One region of the uncultured Phyllobacterium sp. genome, then DNA from elsewhere that is predicted to be linked to it. Evidence: predicted binding sites of a transcription regulator. Region 1 holds the regulator's gene; the other holds the start of a gene.
The links. Region 1 encodes PhoB, which activates phosphate uptake and scavenging genes when phosphate is short. Its sites were predicted from a motif close to TGTCATNNANCTGTCAT; they were not measured.

Region 1 (8,027 bases):
AAATGATCCGGGAATCCGGTTGTCTCCTGATCGAGAACGTCGCCGTCGCGCCGGCCTTTCAGGGCCGCGGCTATGGCAGGCTGCTTCTCACCCACGCGGAGGCGCTTGCCGGCTCGCTCGGTTTGCGCAAATTGCGGCTTTACACCAACAAGATGTTTGCCGAGAACGTCGCGCTCTACCTGAAGCTTGGCTACACCATCGACCGCGAGGAACCCTTCCTGGGCGGCATCGCCGTGCATATGAGCAAGCCCATTCCCCGCTACGCCTGAATTCTTCTTCCGCGTCACTTACCTTGAGCGCAAATAAGAAGCCCGCTGGTTTGCAACCAGCGGGCTTCTTTGGGAACCTCATCAGATAATCAGGCGGCGCTGAGCTTGGCCAGAACTTCGTCGCTGACTTCAAAATTGGCGTAGACGTTCTGCACGTCATCGTCGTCGTCGAGTGTTGCGATCAGGCGCAGCACGGACTGGGCCTTTTCTTCATCGACCGGCGCCGTCGTCTGCGGCTTCCAGATGGCCTTGATAGACTCGGCTTCGCCGAGCGCGCTTTCCAGCGCCTTGGACACATCGCCAATGTCTTCGAATGCGCAAAGAATGGTGTGGCCGTCCTCATCGGTCTGCGCGTCATCCGCACCGGCCTCGATCGCCGCATCCATGATCTTGTCGGCACTGCCGGCTTCCGGCTTGTAGGTGATTTCGCCGACGCGGCTGAACATGAAGCCGACCGAACCGGTTTCGCCCAGCGCACCGCCTGATTTGGTGAATGCGGCCCGCACATTCGATGCGGTGCGGTTGCGGTTGTCCGTCAGCGCTTCGACGATGACGGCAACGCCGCCCGGGCCGTAGCCTTCATAGCGCACTTCTTCGTAATTGTCGGCGTCGCCGCCCGCGGCCTTCTTGATGGCGCGTTCGATGTTGTCCTTCGGCATCGACTGGGCGCGCGCGTTCTGCACTGCGAGGCGCAGACGCGGGTTCATCGCCGGGTCCGGCAGACCCTGCTTGGCGGCCACGGTGATTTCGCGTCCGAGCTTGGAGAAAATCTTCGACCGAACGGCGTCCTGACGCCCTTTGCGGTGCATGATGTTTTTAAACTGTGAATGGCCTGCCATGGCACCCCTGCGTGCTTAGATATGGTTCTGCCGTTTCCCTCGGAAGCCTGCGAACCAAGTCTGCAGGCAGTTCAGGCGGAAACAGGCGTCTGGAATGGCGCCCTTATAGGTAAAAACCGGCGTCTCGTCCAGCACCCGCGCGATCACAATGGGGGAAGTTGCAGCCGCATATCGCCATAGCCGGCTTTGGAAACAGCCGCACGATGATTTTATCGTCATTGCCGGCAAAGGCCGGTGTATGGCCTTTGCCGATGGAGATCAGCGTGCACAGAAAGTGATGTGCACGCTGGCGGATGGTCAAAACAGGCGCGCTGCGATGCCCGAACGGCGGAGCATTTCGATCGCAGCAGCAGCCAGGGCCGACTTCAGCACGGCACCGATCAGGAACGGCGCAACGCCGGAAGCCCAGGCCGCTTCGAAACCGAAGAGATGCGCCAGCCACGAGGCGCCGAGGGCGAGGCAAAGCAGGTTGCCGAACAGCATGACCGCAGCCGATACGAACGGGTTGCGCGTCAGGCCGCGTTCCGCCAGGAAGCCGACGGCGGCGGCAACGACCGGGAAGGCGGCGAGGTAACCGGCAGTCGGTCCGGCGAAATAAAGGAACCCGCCGGCGCCGCCGGCCAGAACCGGCATGCCGATCATCGCTTCACCCAGCCAGGCAAGCACGGTCAGGCCGCCCAGACGCCAGCCGTAAAGCGCGCCGACCATCGTCACGGCAAATGTCTGCATGGTGACAGGCACCGGAAACATCGGCACTTCGATCCACGAGCTGACGGCAAGGAAGGCCGTGCCGATCAGAACGGCCAGAGCCTTGAAGGCAATGGAGCGGTCCGCCAGCCTCAGCGGGACGAAAGCGGTGGGAAATGCGGTCTGGGTCATGGAAGGTCTATCCTCAAACGAGTGTTACAGAATCGGGCGTGATTGGTTGCGCCGGGTTGTATCGAGCTATTTCCAGAAGGCGGGAATGGTTTCCTCCAGCCGCGGGCCAATGCGCAGGGGAGAAATCCTTTCGGCAAGTCCGGTGCGGTCGGAAATATCGACGCCGACGCCGCAGATCGTCGCCTTGCCGCTGGCGGCTTCAAACCGGCCTTTCGGCACCTTCGACAGAAAGCGGTTCAGCGGTTCTTCCTTGTCCATGCCGAGCGATGAATCGTAATCGCCGCACATGCCGGCATCGGACATATAGGCGGTGCCGCCATTGAGGATCTGCGCATCGGCGGTCGGCACGTGGGTGTGCGTACCGACGACGAGGCTGGCGCGGCCGTCGACGAAATGGCCAAAACACTGCTTTTCGCTGGTGGCTTCCGCATGGAAATCGAACACCACGGCATCGGCCTGTTCGCCGAGCGGACAGGCGGCGAGAATCTCCTCGCCGATGGTGAAGGGGTCATGCAGGTCCGGATGCATGAAGACACGGCCCATGATGTTGGACACAAGCACGCGCGCGCCGTTCTTGGCGAGAAACACACCGGAGCCCTTGCCGGCCGTGCCGAGCGGGAAATTCGCCGGGCGCAGGAACCGCTGTTCGCGTGAGGCGAAAACCAGCGCTTCCCGCTGGTCCCAGACGTGATTGCCTGTCGTGACCACGTCGGCCCCGGCATTGATCGTGTCGTGAAAGATTTCCTCGGTGATGCCGAAGCCACCCGCCGCGTTCTCGCCGTTGACGATGACGAAATCGAGCTTCAGGTCGGATATCAGTCCCGGCAATTGCTCATAGACCGCCGTCCGGCCCGAACGCCCCACCATATCCCCAAGAAACAGTAATCTCACGCGCACATCCTGAAAGAGAGCCCGGTCCTTGCCGGGGCCTGAAATGATCGATTTATCTGTCTAGCCGAAGCGGCGCAACCCGCTTTCCGTCAGGATCGCCTCCAGCGGCACATCATGCGGCTCATCGGGTACGGTTTCAACCTGCTGGCAGTCAAACGCCACGCCGATCAGGCGCGGGTTCACGCCCTTGATCTGCAGATGCGCGATGGCCCGGTCATAGTAGCCCGCACCATAGCCGATGCGGTGCCCCCTGACATCGAAGGCCGCCAGCGGCACCAGCATGAAGGATGGATCAAGCACGGCAGCGTCGTGCGGCGGCCCCGCCGTGCCGAAGCCCGTATCGATCATCGGCGCGCCGCGCACCAGTTCACGGAAGAGGATCGTCTGCTTGTCGATGATGGCAGGCAGGCAAAGCCGTGCACCGCGCTCGCGCAGGCCGAAAAGCAGCGGGCGCAGATCCACCTCCGAGCGGATCGGCCAGAAGCCCGAAACAATGGTGCCCGGATCGACGGCAAGCGCCGCCAAGCCGAAATCGGCAATGCGCATCGAGGCTTCGACGCGGAATTCCGTCGTCAGCGCATCGCGGCGGCCAAGGGCCTCCAGGCGCAGTTTCTTCTTCAGCTCTTTGATGGGGGAGTGGTGCTGCACAGGCTTGATTTCATGGGGCGCCGGCACGCGAACCGGCTCGGGATGAAACAAAAGTGGCGTCCACACAACCGATGGAGAAGTCGATCCCGGGAACCTACAAAGTAGGTGGGTGCCGTGTGAAGAAGCCCACGGGCCTCCTCAGGGACAGCTCCCTAAGGGATCATTAAGGCCCCGGGGAATATGTCTCTCCTGTCGAGAAGCGCAGAACGCCGATCCGAATATAGGACGGATGCAGGCATTGCACCAGTGCGCGGCAAACGATTTTCCCTCCCCGCACAATCTTTGTCGCATAATCATTGTGGATGCGTGGAACACCCCCCTCTGGGCTGCCGCCCATCTCCCCCACAAGGGGGGGAGATTGCACTGGCATTAGCGGCTCTGCTTATTCTGCAATGTTGAAGATTGGCTGAAACAATCGTGACAGCTGATCTCCCCCCTTGTGGGGGAGATGTCCGGCAGGACAGAGGGGGGTTGGAACAGCCAAGCTGTTGTTTTATGAGAAATTCACCACCAACTTATCCAACACATCCCAACCCACGTTATTCTCATCCCTGTCCTTTCCGGCGGGAATGCTTCCGGAAACTTTCGAAAGTCGGGAAAGGATCGGCGCTTCGGCTTCACAGGGAGGAAAACCTGTGCGGCCGGGGAGGTTTGGTTCAATGGTTGCGCATTGGGCAAAAACCCTCAAAAACGCCGGGGCGGGTGGTCCTTGGATCGCAAGCATCGCATACCACATACCCCAAGACCCGCGTTCCAGGGACCGCCCGTCTTTCCCACCTTTCAACAGCCAGACGCGAAAGCGGGCGTGGCAACGGGAAAACCATATCGCCGCATTCCCGGACGGCTCTTGCCCTCCTCCGGCACGCCCCTTAATCTTTGTCCATCACGAAAGGGAATGCGATGCGGTTTGAAGGTACAGCGGCCTATGTGGCCGACAAGGACTTGATGGTGGCGGTCAATGCGGCGATTGCACTTGAACGGCCACTGCTGGTCAAGGGCGAACCCGGCACCGGCAAGACCGAGCTTGCCCGGCAGATCGCGGCGGCGCTCGATCTGGAACTGGTCGAATGGAACGTCAAATCCACCACCAAGGCGCAGCAGGGCCTCTACGAATATGATGCCGTCAGCCGCCTGCGCGATTCGCAGCTCGGCGATGCCAAGTTCAACGACATCGCCAATTACATAAAGCCCGGCAAGCTGTGGCATGCCTTCACGACCGACAGGAAAGTCGTGCTGCTGATCGACGAGATCGACAAGGCGGATATCGAGTTTCCCAACGATCTCCTGCAGGAGCTCGACCGCAACGAATTCCACGTCTACGAAACAGGCGAAACGATCCGCGCCATACACCGGCCGATCGTCATCATCACCTCCAACAACGAGAAGGAACTGCCCGACGCCTTTCTGCGCCGCTGCTTCTTCCACTATATCCGCTTCCCGGATGTCGAGACGCTGACCCGGATCGTCGAAGTGCACTATCCCGGCATCAAGCAGAACCTCGTGCGCGCCGCCCTCACCCAGTTTTACGAGATCCGCGATGTGCCCGGCCTGAAGAAGAAGCCGTCGACCTCCGAAGCACTAGACTGGATCCGCCTGCTGGTCACCGACGACATCGCCCCGGAAGATTTGCGCGCCGACCCGAAGAACGCCTTGCCGAAACTGCACGGCGCCCTGCTCAAGAACGAGCAGGACGTGCATCTGTTCGAGCGGCTGGCTTTCATGGCAAGGAGGCAGGGATAAATGGCGCTCACCATCCGCCCCATCGAGAGAACCGGCATCGTTCATCGCATGCAGTAAAAGGGTCCCACAATGTTCCTCCCCTTCTTCCTCGAGCTCAAGGCCGCCAAAATTCCCGTATCCCTGCGGGAATATCTGACGCTGCTTGAGGGGCTGGATGCGGGGCTGGTGACCTATGATGTGGAAGGGTTCTACTATCTCGCCCGTTCCGCCCTGGTGAAGGACGAGCGCCATCTCGACCGCTTCGATCAGGTCTTCGGTCACGTGTTCAAGGGGCTGGAACTGCTCGGCGGCGAGAGCGGTGTCGACATTGCCAATCTGCCCGAGGAATGGTTGCGCCGGCTCGCCGAAAAGCACCTCACGGAAGAAGAGAAGAAGCTGATCGAGGCGCTGGGCGGTTTCGACAAGCTGATGGAAACCCTGCGCCAGCGGCTTGAGGAGCAGAAGGGCCGGCATCAGGGCGGCTCGAAATGGATCGGCACGGCCGGAACGTCGCCCTTCGGTGCCTATGGCTACAATCCGGAAGGCGTGCGCATCGGCCAGGACGAAGGCAGGCACGGCCGGGCGGTCAAGGTCTGGGACAAGCGTGAATTCAGGAATTTTGACGATAGTGTCGAGCTTGGCACCCGCAACATCAAGGTTGCTCTGAAACGGCTGCGCCGCTGGGTGCGCGAAGGCGCCGATGACGAGCTCGACCTTTCCGGCACCATCAGGTCAACCGCCGAACACGGCTATCTCGACGTGCAGACGCGGCCCGAACGGCGCAATCATGTCAAGCTGCTGATGTTCTTCGATGTGGGCGGCTCCATGGACGAGCATATCCGGATCGCCGAGGAACTGTTCTCCGCCGTCCGCTCCGAATTCAAGCACATGGAATATTTCTACTTCCACAATTGCCTCTACGAGGGCGTGTGGAAGGACAACCGCCGCCGCCATGCGGAACGGATACCGACGCTCGATCTCATCCATAAGTACGGACCGGACTACAAGGTCATCTTTGTCGGGGATGCCGCCATGGCGCCCTACGAGGTTTCCCATGCGGGCGGGTCGGTCGAACACTGGAATGAAGAAGCCGGCGCGGTCTGGCTCGGCCGGGTGCTCGACCACTGGAAGAACGCCGCCTGGCTCAATCCGTCAAAGGAACAGTACTGGAACTACACCGCCTCGACGGCGATGATCCGCAAGATTTTCGCGCATCGCATGTATCCCATGACCCTGGCGGGCATCGAAGGGGCGACGCGCGAACTCTCGCGCAGGCACTGATTACCCGAACGAATACCCCGCACCGCGCACGGTGCGGATCGGATCGATCGAGCGGCCGATATTGATGGCCTTGCGCAGCCGTCCGACATGCACGTCGACGGTACGGTCGTCCACATAGATGTCGGCGCCCCAGACATTGTCCAGGAGCTGGCCGCGCGAGAACACCCGGCCGGGGGACTGCATCAGGAATTCCAGCAGGCGGAATTCGGTGGGGCCGAGCTTCAGCTCCCGTTCCTTGCGGAACACGCGGTGCTGCTCGCGGTCGAGCTTCAGATCGCCGAAGCTGAGCACATGCGACAGCAGGCTCGGATTGACCCGGCGCAGCATGGCCTTGATGCGGGCAAGCAGTTCCGGGGTCGAGAACGGCTTGACCATGTAGTCATCGGCGCCGGTGGCAAGGCCGCGCACCCGCTCGCTCTCTTCGCCGCGCGCCGTCAGCATGATGATCGGCAGGATTTCGGTCTCGCGCCGCGCCCGCAGGCGGCGGCAGAGTTCGATGCCGGAAAGGCCCGGCAGCATCCAGTCGAGAATGAGCAGATCCGGCACTTTTTCACGCAGCGCAATTTCCGCCTCGTCACCGCGTGCGATTGTCTCGACGACATAGCCTTCGGCTTCAAGATTGTACCGGAGAAGGACGCTGAGCGCTTCCTCGTCTTCGACAACAGTGATTTTGGGAGCTATCGCCATTGCTGGAATCCTGATTCTGTTTAAGGCTGTCTGGCTTCATCGACGATGATGCTGTGGGTCTGGTCTTCCTTGGGCCGTTCGGCCGGAAGCTGGGCACCCGTCACGATGTAGTAGACCGTTTCAGCAATGTTCGTCGCATGGTCTCCGATGCGCTCGATATTCTTGGCGCAGAAGAGAAGGTGCGTGCAGGCGGAAATGTTGCGCGGGTCTTCCATCATATAGGTCAGGAGTTCGCGGAACAGCGAGGTGTACAGCGCATCGATTTCGTCATCGCGCTCGCGCACGATGTTGACCTGCTGCACGGAGCGTGTCGCATAGGCGTCGAGCACGTCCTTGAGCTGCGTCAGGGCAAGTTCCGCGATGGTCTGCAGGCCGCGATAGACCGAAAGCGTCTGGCGCGTATCGGTGACGGCGACGACGCGCTTGGCGATGTTCTTGCCGAGGTCACCGACCCGTTCGAGGTCGGAGGATATGCGGATGGCGCCGATGATTTCACGCAGGTCGATCGCCATGGGCTGGCGCTTGCCGATGATGGTGATGGCCTTCTCGTCGATCTCGCGCTGTCCGGCATCGAGGATGAGATCGTCCGAAATGACGCGCTGGGCCAGCGCATTGTCGGAGTTCACCATGGCGGTGACGGCCTGTTCGACCATGCGCTCGGCATGGCCGCCCATTTCGGCGATCTTGTGCGTCAGGAACTTCAGTTCGTCGTCATAGGAACGGACGGTATGCTGCGACTCGGTCATATTCTTATCCCTGTTTCCCGTGATTAGCCGAAGCGTCCGGTGATGTAGTCCTGCGTGCGCTTTTCCGT
Region 2 (8,027 bases), on a different contig from region 1:
CTTGACCGCCGAAAGCTGCTGCCAGATCGGATTGTTCTCGTGGGGACGATCCGGACCGGAATCATAGACGAAAATGACCTCCGGGTCTTTTTCAAGCATGGTCTCAAGGCTCAGCTCCACACCGAACGGCCCGCCTTGGCGCATCGGTCCGGCAATGTTCTCACCGCCAAGCGCGGCAACGATCGAGGCCGTTGTATTCTCCGTGTGGAAGGACCATGGCGTATCTCCGGCCCACATGATCTGAAAGCGCGGATGCACGTCCTTCGGCGCTTTGGTGCTGTACTCGGCAAGGTGCTGCCGGAAAGCGGCATTGAGTTCCGTACCGCGTTCTGGTTTGCCCAGAACCTGTGCAAGCTGGGAAATCTCGCGATCACTTTCGCTCAAAAGCTCCATATTATAAGCCACGTAGGGTGCGATCTTCTGCAATTGCTCGGCATTGCCAATCGTGTAGCGGCGCATGGCAATGATGATGTCGGGCTTTGCTTCCGACAGCAGTTCCAGATTGGGTTTGGCACGCTGGCCGATCTGTTTGATCTGCTTTGTCAGGCCGAGGAGAAAATCGGGCTCGCGGCCGGCTGCCATATAGGTCGTTGCGACCGGTTTGACGCCAAGCGCAAATGCCACGTCGGTAGCAAAGTAGGAAATGGAGGCGATACGCTTGGGATTAGCGGGAACTTCGATGGTGGTTCCACGATCATCGACAATTGACAATGTTTTTGCATTGTCGGCCGATGCCGATGCCGCGGTTAGAAGGCCGAGCAAACCGATTGCACAAAGAGACTTGAGGCCCTTACCAAACATGACGGCATCTTTCCTGACTGCGTGTGACTGTACACCGCTTTAGCCAATAAACATGACATATTCAATCATATTATCTTGCGGTTTTCGCAATAAGATGTGTCAGAAACATCGTTCGCCGGCGGGCAAGGGAACTCCACGGACTTTTCGGTTCGTATCCTATCAAAGCGATCATTGTATTGTTGATTTCAAAGACCTGGATGAGCGATTGCAGAATTATTGCCTCGAATCGAAACAAACTCAAACCGGCTCTTATCGGCAGTTACAAAGGAACTTGTCCAATTTGCGGATACGCCTTTTGGCGGAAACAACAAACGATCGTTTTCCGATCACCGGCGATTTTATACAGCTGGCTTCCGATCACTGGGCTTCAGACATGACAACGCCCACCGCAAGTTCTGCAATAAAGCTGCTGTGATCGTTGCATCCCGTGAATTTACGGGTTGTAAAAACTGGTGCGATTTCATCCGGCTGTCATCAGGGATTTATAAAGGAGGGGGGAAGTTAACCAAGTTGGGGGTATGAAATGCGTAAACTTTTCCTTGCGGTGGCGTCGGCGGCACTCTTGTCCGGGGCGTCCCATGCGACAACGATCTATCCGCTGGACCGGGCCACGGTCCTTGCAGGCTCGCCATTCGATTTCAAGGTTGAATTCAGCAAGGTCGTGAAGCCGGAAGACGTGAAAGTCACGATCAACGGCGAGAGCTACGACGCCGTTTTCGGCAAGACCGCCCAATTCGTCGCCGAGGAGAAGGGCGCTGAAGACAAGGTACTCGGATCCGCGCTCATCCTGCGCGACATCAAGCTCGCGAAGCCCGGCCAGTACAAGGTCGAGGTATCGGCTGGCGATGAGAAGAAGTCGGTCGGCTGGGATGTATACACAACGTCTGACACGCCCAAGGCCAAGAACATCATCTTCCTTCTGGGTGACGGCCTTTCCGTTGCACACCGCACCGGTGCCCGCCTCATGTCCAAGGGCATGACCGAGGGGAAGGCCAATGGCCGCCTTGCCATGGATGACATTCCGCCCGTCGCCTTCATCGGCACCTCCTCGACCTCGGCCATCGCTACCGACAGCGCCAACACCATGTCGGCCTATATGACCGGCCACAAGTCTGCGGTAAACGCGCTCGGCGTCTATGCTGACCGCACGCCGGCGAGCCAGGACGACCCCAAGGTCGAAACGATCGGTGAGGCTCTGCGCCGCACCGGCAAGAAGTCGCTCGGCATCGTGACGACATCCGAAGTCCAGGACGCGACACCTGCCGCGCTCGTTTCCCATACGCGCAAGCGCGCCGACAAGGCCGACATCGTCGGCATGATGTACAACGTCAAGCCGGACGTGCTGCTCGGCGGCGGCTCGGCCTACTTCCTGGCCAAGGACGTGCCCGGTTCGAAGCGCAAGGATGACAAGGACTATATCGCGCTCTTCAAGGAGGCCGGTTACGCCCTCGCCACCGACAAGAATGAACTGGCCGCCGCGGCCGGCTCGAACCAGGGCAAGCTGCTCGGCCTCTTCCACACCGGCAACCTCGACGTCACGCTCGATCGCGAATTCCTCAAAAAGGGTACCGTCGACAAGTTTCCCAACCAGCCGGGCCTGGTCGATATGACCAAGGTGGCGCTCGACAGGCTGTCGAAGAATCCGGATGGCTTCTTCCTGATGGTGGAGGCTGCGTCCATCGACAAGATGAGCCATCCCCTCGATTGGGAACGCGCTTTGGTCGATACGATCGAATTCGACAAGGCCATCGCGGCTGCACGCGAATTCCAGGCGAAGAATCCGGATACGCTGATCGTCGTCACCGGTGACCACACGCATGGCGTCTCGATCATCGGCACCGTCGATGACGATAAGCCGGGCACGGAAATGCGCGACAAGGTCGGCACCTATGCCGCCGCGGGTTTCCCGAACTACGAGGACAAAGACGGTGACGGTTATCCGGACCGCATCGATGTCTCCCGCCGTCTGTTCATCGCGGCCAACAACGGTCCTGACCACTACGAGACCTTCCGTCCGAAGCTCGATGGTCCTTTCGTTCCGGCGATCCAGAACGAGAAGAAAGAATACGTCGCCAACGAAGCTTACAAGGACGTGCCGGGTGCCATCTTCGTCCAGGGCAACATCCCGCGGGACGAGGATAGCGGCGTTCATGCGGTAGACGATGTCGTGCTGCAGGCCGTTGGCCCGGGCGCGGAAGGCTTCCGCGGTTACATGGAACAGAGCGACGTCTATCGTGTCCTCGCCGACGCTTTCGCGCTCGGCGCGTCAAAGATGTAAATCTGTCCGGCTGACCAACAGGACAGGCGGCCGAAAGCCGCCTGTCTTCCCGTTTAAGGAGATTGTGATGACGGAGAAGAAGACCTTTGCTATTGGTCGTCGGGCGCTGCTCACGGCCGCTGCAGTCTTGCCTTTCATGGGCATTGCCGCACGCGCAAGCGCTGCCGAAAAACTGGGCTTCGGCGAGCTCTACAAAAGCTTTGGTCCGCTCGGTCTCGAATTTTCCGACAAGGTGAAGCAGTTGAGCGGTCAGGAGATTGCCATCAGCGGCTTCATGGCGCCGCCGCTGAAGGCGGAGGCCGCATTTTTCGTCCTGACGGAAATCCCGATGTCGCTCTGCCCGTTCTGTTCCTCAGACGCCGACTGGCCGGACAATATCATGGTCGTCTATCTCTCGGCCAAGCAGACCTTCGTGCAGTTCAATGCGCCGATCATCGCGCGTGGGGTGCTGGAATTCGGGTCCTGGACCGATCCGGAAACCGGCTTCATCAGCCAGTTGCGTCTTCGGAACGCGGCCTTCAGGACCGTCTGACGCCATGCTCGCACTCGACGTTTCCGATCTTCAAATGCATTTTCCGGGCCTGGCTGCGCCGGTCCTCGCCATCGAGCGATTTCATCTGCCGGCCGGCGGCCAACTGGCGATCACCGGGGCTTCCGGCTCGGGCAAAAGCACATTCGTCAACGCGATCACTGGCCTGGAAAACGTCACGCAAGGCAAGATTTCTTGGAACGGCATGGACATCACCCGTCTTTCCTCTGGCCGGCGCGATGCTTTTCGCGCACGCAACATCGGCCTTGTCATGCAGGATTTCCATCTTTTCCCCGGGCTTTCCGCCTTCGATAACGTGGTGCTCCCGGTCAGGCTTGCGCGCAGGTTGACCGTCGAGGAGCGGGAGCGTGCGCTGGCGCTGCTTTCAGCCACCGGGATCAACCGCGTCGGGCAGAAGATCGAGACATTGTCGCGTGGTGAAATGCAGCGTGTCGCCGTCGCCCGTGCGCTGCTGCAGCGTCCCGGCGTCATCGTCGCTGACGAGCCGACAGCCAGTCTTGACCGCCATGCGGGCAACGAGGTTGCCGAGCTTCTGCTGCGGCTTTCCGCAGAGCAGGGTACGACACTGGTGGTGGTCACGCATGATGCCTTCCTGGCGGAGCGCCTTAGCCGCCGCATCTGCCTGGCGAGCGGGCGTGTCGACGAGGATAGTGGAGAGAGTGCCGCGCAATGATGAAGTTCATTTTTGCCGACCTGCGGCGTTTCTGGAGCGGCGCGCTGGCCGTTGTGGTGCTCATTGCATTGTCCGTCGCTTTAAGCGTGACCGTGACGCTGCAGGAGCGGGCTGTCCGGCTCGGCAGCGCGCGTGCGGCCGAGAAATTCGATCTGCTGGTCGGAGGCGCCGGCAGCGAAACCCAGCTTGCGCTTTCGGCTGTTTTCCTGCAGCCGGCGCCGCTGCCGCTGATGGAGGGCGCCGTTCTCGGCCGCCTCGCCAACGATCCTCGCGTCGAACTGGCGGCGCCCGCCGGCGTTGGCCGCCCCGCTTACGGGTTTCCTATCGTCGGCACCACGACAAACCTGATTTCGGCGCTGTCGCCGAAGCTGGCGCAAGGGGCGCATTTCTCGCGCCTTGGTGAGGCGGTGGTTGGCTCCGATGTGGCGCTGTCGCCTGGAGCGCAAATCAAACCGATGCACGGCGCGGCGGAAACGGCCGGTGAAACCCATACGGCCATTGCCTACAAGGTGACTGGCCGCATGGCGCCGACGGGAACCGCTTGGGACCGCGCCATCCTGGTGCCGATTCGGGCCGTATGGCAGCTTCACGGCATGCATGGTGAAGAACATCATGACCATGAAAGCGGGGAAGCCGAGTCGCACGGTGCCGAGCCGCAAGATCACAGCCATGAGCACGAGCATGGCCATGTTGATGCGGATGCGCCCCTGGACGAGCATTTCGATGCGCAATCCCCTGGCGTTCCTGCCATTCTCGTCAAGCCGAAGACGGTTGCCGACGCTTACCGCCTGCGGCAGGAATACCGCACAGGCGCAACGCTCGGCGTTTTTCCGGCGGAGGTCCTGACGCGGCTCTACGCGACATTGGGGGACGCCCGCAGCCTGCTTCTGGCAATTGCCCTGGGTACGCAGGCGATCGTCATCGCCGCCATCGTGCTGGTGACGATCATGCACGTGGGATCGAGATGGCGGCAGATCGGCGCCTTGCGCGCGCTCGGCACCCCGGTTCGCTCGATCATTGCGCTCGTGTGGGGAGAGCTTTTCCTGCTGTTCGTCGCCGGCATCGCATCGGGAATAGCCCTCGGCTATGCCGCGGCATCGGCGATTTCGGCGCGGCTGACCGCATCGACGGCCGTCCGGCTGCCGGTTGATTTCGCGCCGGACGATCTGTGGCTGGCGATCGGCTTTCTGGCCGTTGCGGCATTCGTCTCTATTGTTCCCGCGCTTGCCGCTTTGCGTTCCAGCCCCGCTGCCGCTTTGCGTGCGTAGCCGCTACCGGCAATGCTGACGCCATGTTTAGGTGACAAGATCGCTTGGCTTCTTCAAAAGCCGGGTCAGCAACAGCGTGGGAATCGGGAAACACTCCTTTTTCACTCTTGATCACGATGCCCTGCAAAGATCCAAAGAAAGTGACCTTCAAATCATGCAGCACTGATGGCACGCTGGTAACGCCAAACTTGCGACGGTCATTGAAACCTTGAGGCCCCAAGCTGCCAGGGTTACCGCTCCTCGCGGCCTGGTGCAGCAGGCCAGGACGTAACCCTCCGCTTTTTCGCCGTCGGGCAATCCGCCCAGATCGTCCATGTCGACCGCTCCCTGGGTCATTTTGACCTTACAGCTTCCGCAAACACCTTGCTGACAGGAACTGTCGATCCAGACGCCTGTGTTCAACGCCACTTCGAGCAAGGTCTCGCTGGCCGTGCATGAATATTTCCCGCTCCGCAAGATCAGGCACGAGTGACCGCATCAATGCTGTATTGCACACGAAACGAACTGACATATGCCCGCTTCTAAGATTGCAATACTGCGGCCTTCTGTTCAGATGGTTCTCCCGGGAAAGACCGAAACTGAGACGGCAAAATGATGCCTGTGCCCCAAAGGTTGTCGGTTACGGCTCTGAACGGTTTCGGTTCTCGACACGGTCCGGTCAGCCCTTGAGGTGCAATTTTCCAGCGGCGCGGCAGAGCAAACGAGTATTACCGCTTATAAATGGACAGATGGAAATCATTCGTTTGGCGAGTCGCGCCGCGCCCGCAACCTTATTCCATTTTGGAATAAGCAGTCTAAAATTGCATTAGCCAACTCTCAAATTTACCGACTATAAAATTTGTGATCGCGGAAAAACAAAAAATCGCGGCAAAGGGACATGATGGTGTTTGAGGGGGACGGATGGATACGGAAATCCTGCCGAACAGGGAATTTCGTCTGGTTGTCAGCGCGACGCATGAACTTGCCGTTTTAGAATATGGTAATCCCGAGGGCATTCCGGCGGTCTTTCTGCATGGGGGCCCAGGCGCTGGTGTGTCTGCAAAGCAGATTGCAAGTTTCGATCTTGATACCTTTCGCGTCGTCACCTTCGATCAGCGCGGCGCGGGGCGCTCGACGCCACTCGCAGAGCTAGTCGAAAATACCACACAACACCTGATTGCCGACATGGAACAGATACGCGCGTTTCTTGGCATCGAGCGCTGGCTGGTTGCCGGCGGTTCCTGGGGATCGTGTCTGGCGCTCGCCTATGGCATTGCTTTTCCGCGGCGATGCCTTGGATTTCGGCTGCATGGCATTTTCCTGGCGGACCAGGATGACATCGACTGGTGGTTTCACGGTTGCCGGGCTATTTTTCCCGATCATTGGCAGGAATTCGCTGAATTCATACCTGTCGAGGAACGCGGCAATCTTCTGAAAGCCTACTATGCACGGCTGACCTGTGGTGATCAGGCTGTTGAACTCGCTGCCGCGAAGGCCCTGCGTGGTTTTTCAGCTCGCACGCAAACATTCGAACCAAGCCTTGATCATGTAAGGCAGCTGTTGCATCCGGATGCGGCCTTGGCTGTTTCGCGGATTTTCACCCATTACTGCGTGAATCGGGCGTTTTTGCCGGATGGCCATCTGCTGGAAAACATCGATCTCATCCGTCATCTGCCAGCAGAAATCGTGCAAGCGCGGTACGATACCGTGACGCCGATGGCGACGGCGTGGAAGCTCAGGAATGCATGGCCGGAAGCCACCTTCACGATTGTCACCCTTTCCAATCATCAATCGACGGTTGGACCCATGGCGAAAGAACTCGAAGCAACCTCCTGCCGGTTGGCAACTGCGATCAAGTTTGCCGCGCCGGCCGCCGCCGCTGGTTAATCCCATTGACGAAAGACAGATATGACGACGCTCGACGCACTGCAAACTGACCCCGCGCTTTCGATGTCACACTACATTGATATCAGCAAAGCGGTAAAACCCGCCGTTTCGCCCGATGGCGCGCTGCTGGCTTATTTGAGCGACGAAAGCGGTACGCTGCAGGTCTGGGTGCGTCCACTGGCGGGCGGGTCAGCGCGTCAGTTGACCACCCTGTCAGAACCGGTTGGTAATCTTGCCTTCAACCCAAAGAGCCGCGACCTCCTGATCACAACTGATTGGGGAGGAGACGAGCGTCATCAGCTCTGGCTGATCGAAAATGCCAAGGAAGAGCCACGACTCCTGACGACCGACACGACCGTTGTTCATGGCTGGGGATGCTGGTCGCCCGACGGTTTGCAGATTGCTTATTCGGCCAATTATCGCGACCGCGCGCATATGGATCTCTACGTGATGACGATCGCAACGGGCCAGGTGAAATGCGTCCATCAAGGCCAGGGTTGGCGCACGCCTTTTGCCTTTTCTCCCGACGGGGCATTCCTCCTCGTCAATGACTGCCAAAGAGCGATGATGGATCAAGATTTCTGCAGACTG

Region 2: RDL77_RS07020 (alkaline phosphatase) is a predicted target of PhoB. The motif match lies at 1,260-1,276, and genes of this name have one in related genera.

The regions. Positions count from the first base shown of each region.
Region 1 is NZ_CABSQF010000063.1:1,420-9,446, reverse strand. It holds gene RDL77_RS23065 (GNAT family N-acetyltransferase) at 1-269, shown strand, start outside; gene RDL77_RS23060 (YebC/PmpR family DNA-binding transcriptional regulator) at 359-1,108, opposite strand; gene RDL77_RS23055 (biotin transporter BioY) at 1,406-1,987, opposite strand; gene RDL77_RS23050 (TIGR00282 family metallophosphoesterase) at 2,054-2,878, opposite strand; gene RDL77_RS23045 (5-formyltetrahydrofolate cyclo-ligase) at 2,939-3,553, opposite strand; RNA gene ssrS (6S RNA) at 3,581-3,737, opposite strand; gene RDL77_RS23035 (MoxR family ATPase) at 4,427-5,266, shown strand; gene RDL77_RS23030 (VWA domain-containing protein) at 5,336-6,526, shown strand; gene phoB (phosphate regulon transcriptional regulator PhoB) at 6,527-7,213, opposite strand; gene phoU (phosphate signaling complex protein PhoU) at 7,234-7,959, opposite strand; gene pstB (phosphate ABC transporter ATP-binding protein PstB) at 7,983-8,027, opposite strand, start outside.
Region 2 is NZ_CABSQF010000008.1:49,105-57,131, reverse strand. It holds gene RDL77_RS07025 (ABC transporter substrate-binding protein) at 1-801, opposite strand, end outside; gene RDL77_RS07020 (alkaline phosphatase) at 1,325-3,079, shown strand; gene RDL77_RS07015 (hypothetical protein) at 3,147-3,611, shown strand; gene RDL77_RS07010 (ABC transporter ATP-binding protein) at 3,616-4,302, shown strand; gene RDL77_RS07005 (FtsX-like permease family protein) at 4,299-5,570, shown strand; gene RDL77_RS07000 (2Fe-2S iron-sulfur cluster binding domain-containing protein) at 5,718-6,026, opposite strand; gene pip (prolyl aminopeptidase) at 6,471-7,436, shown strand; gene RDL77_RS06990 (S9 family peptidase) at 7,458-8,027, shown strand, end outside.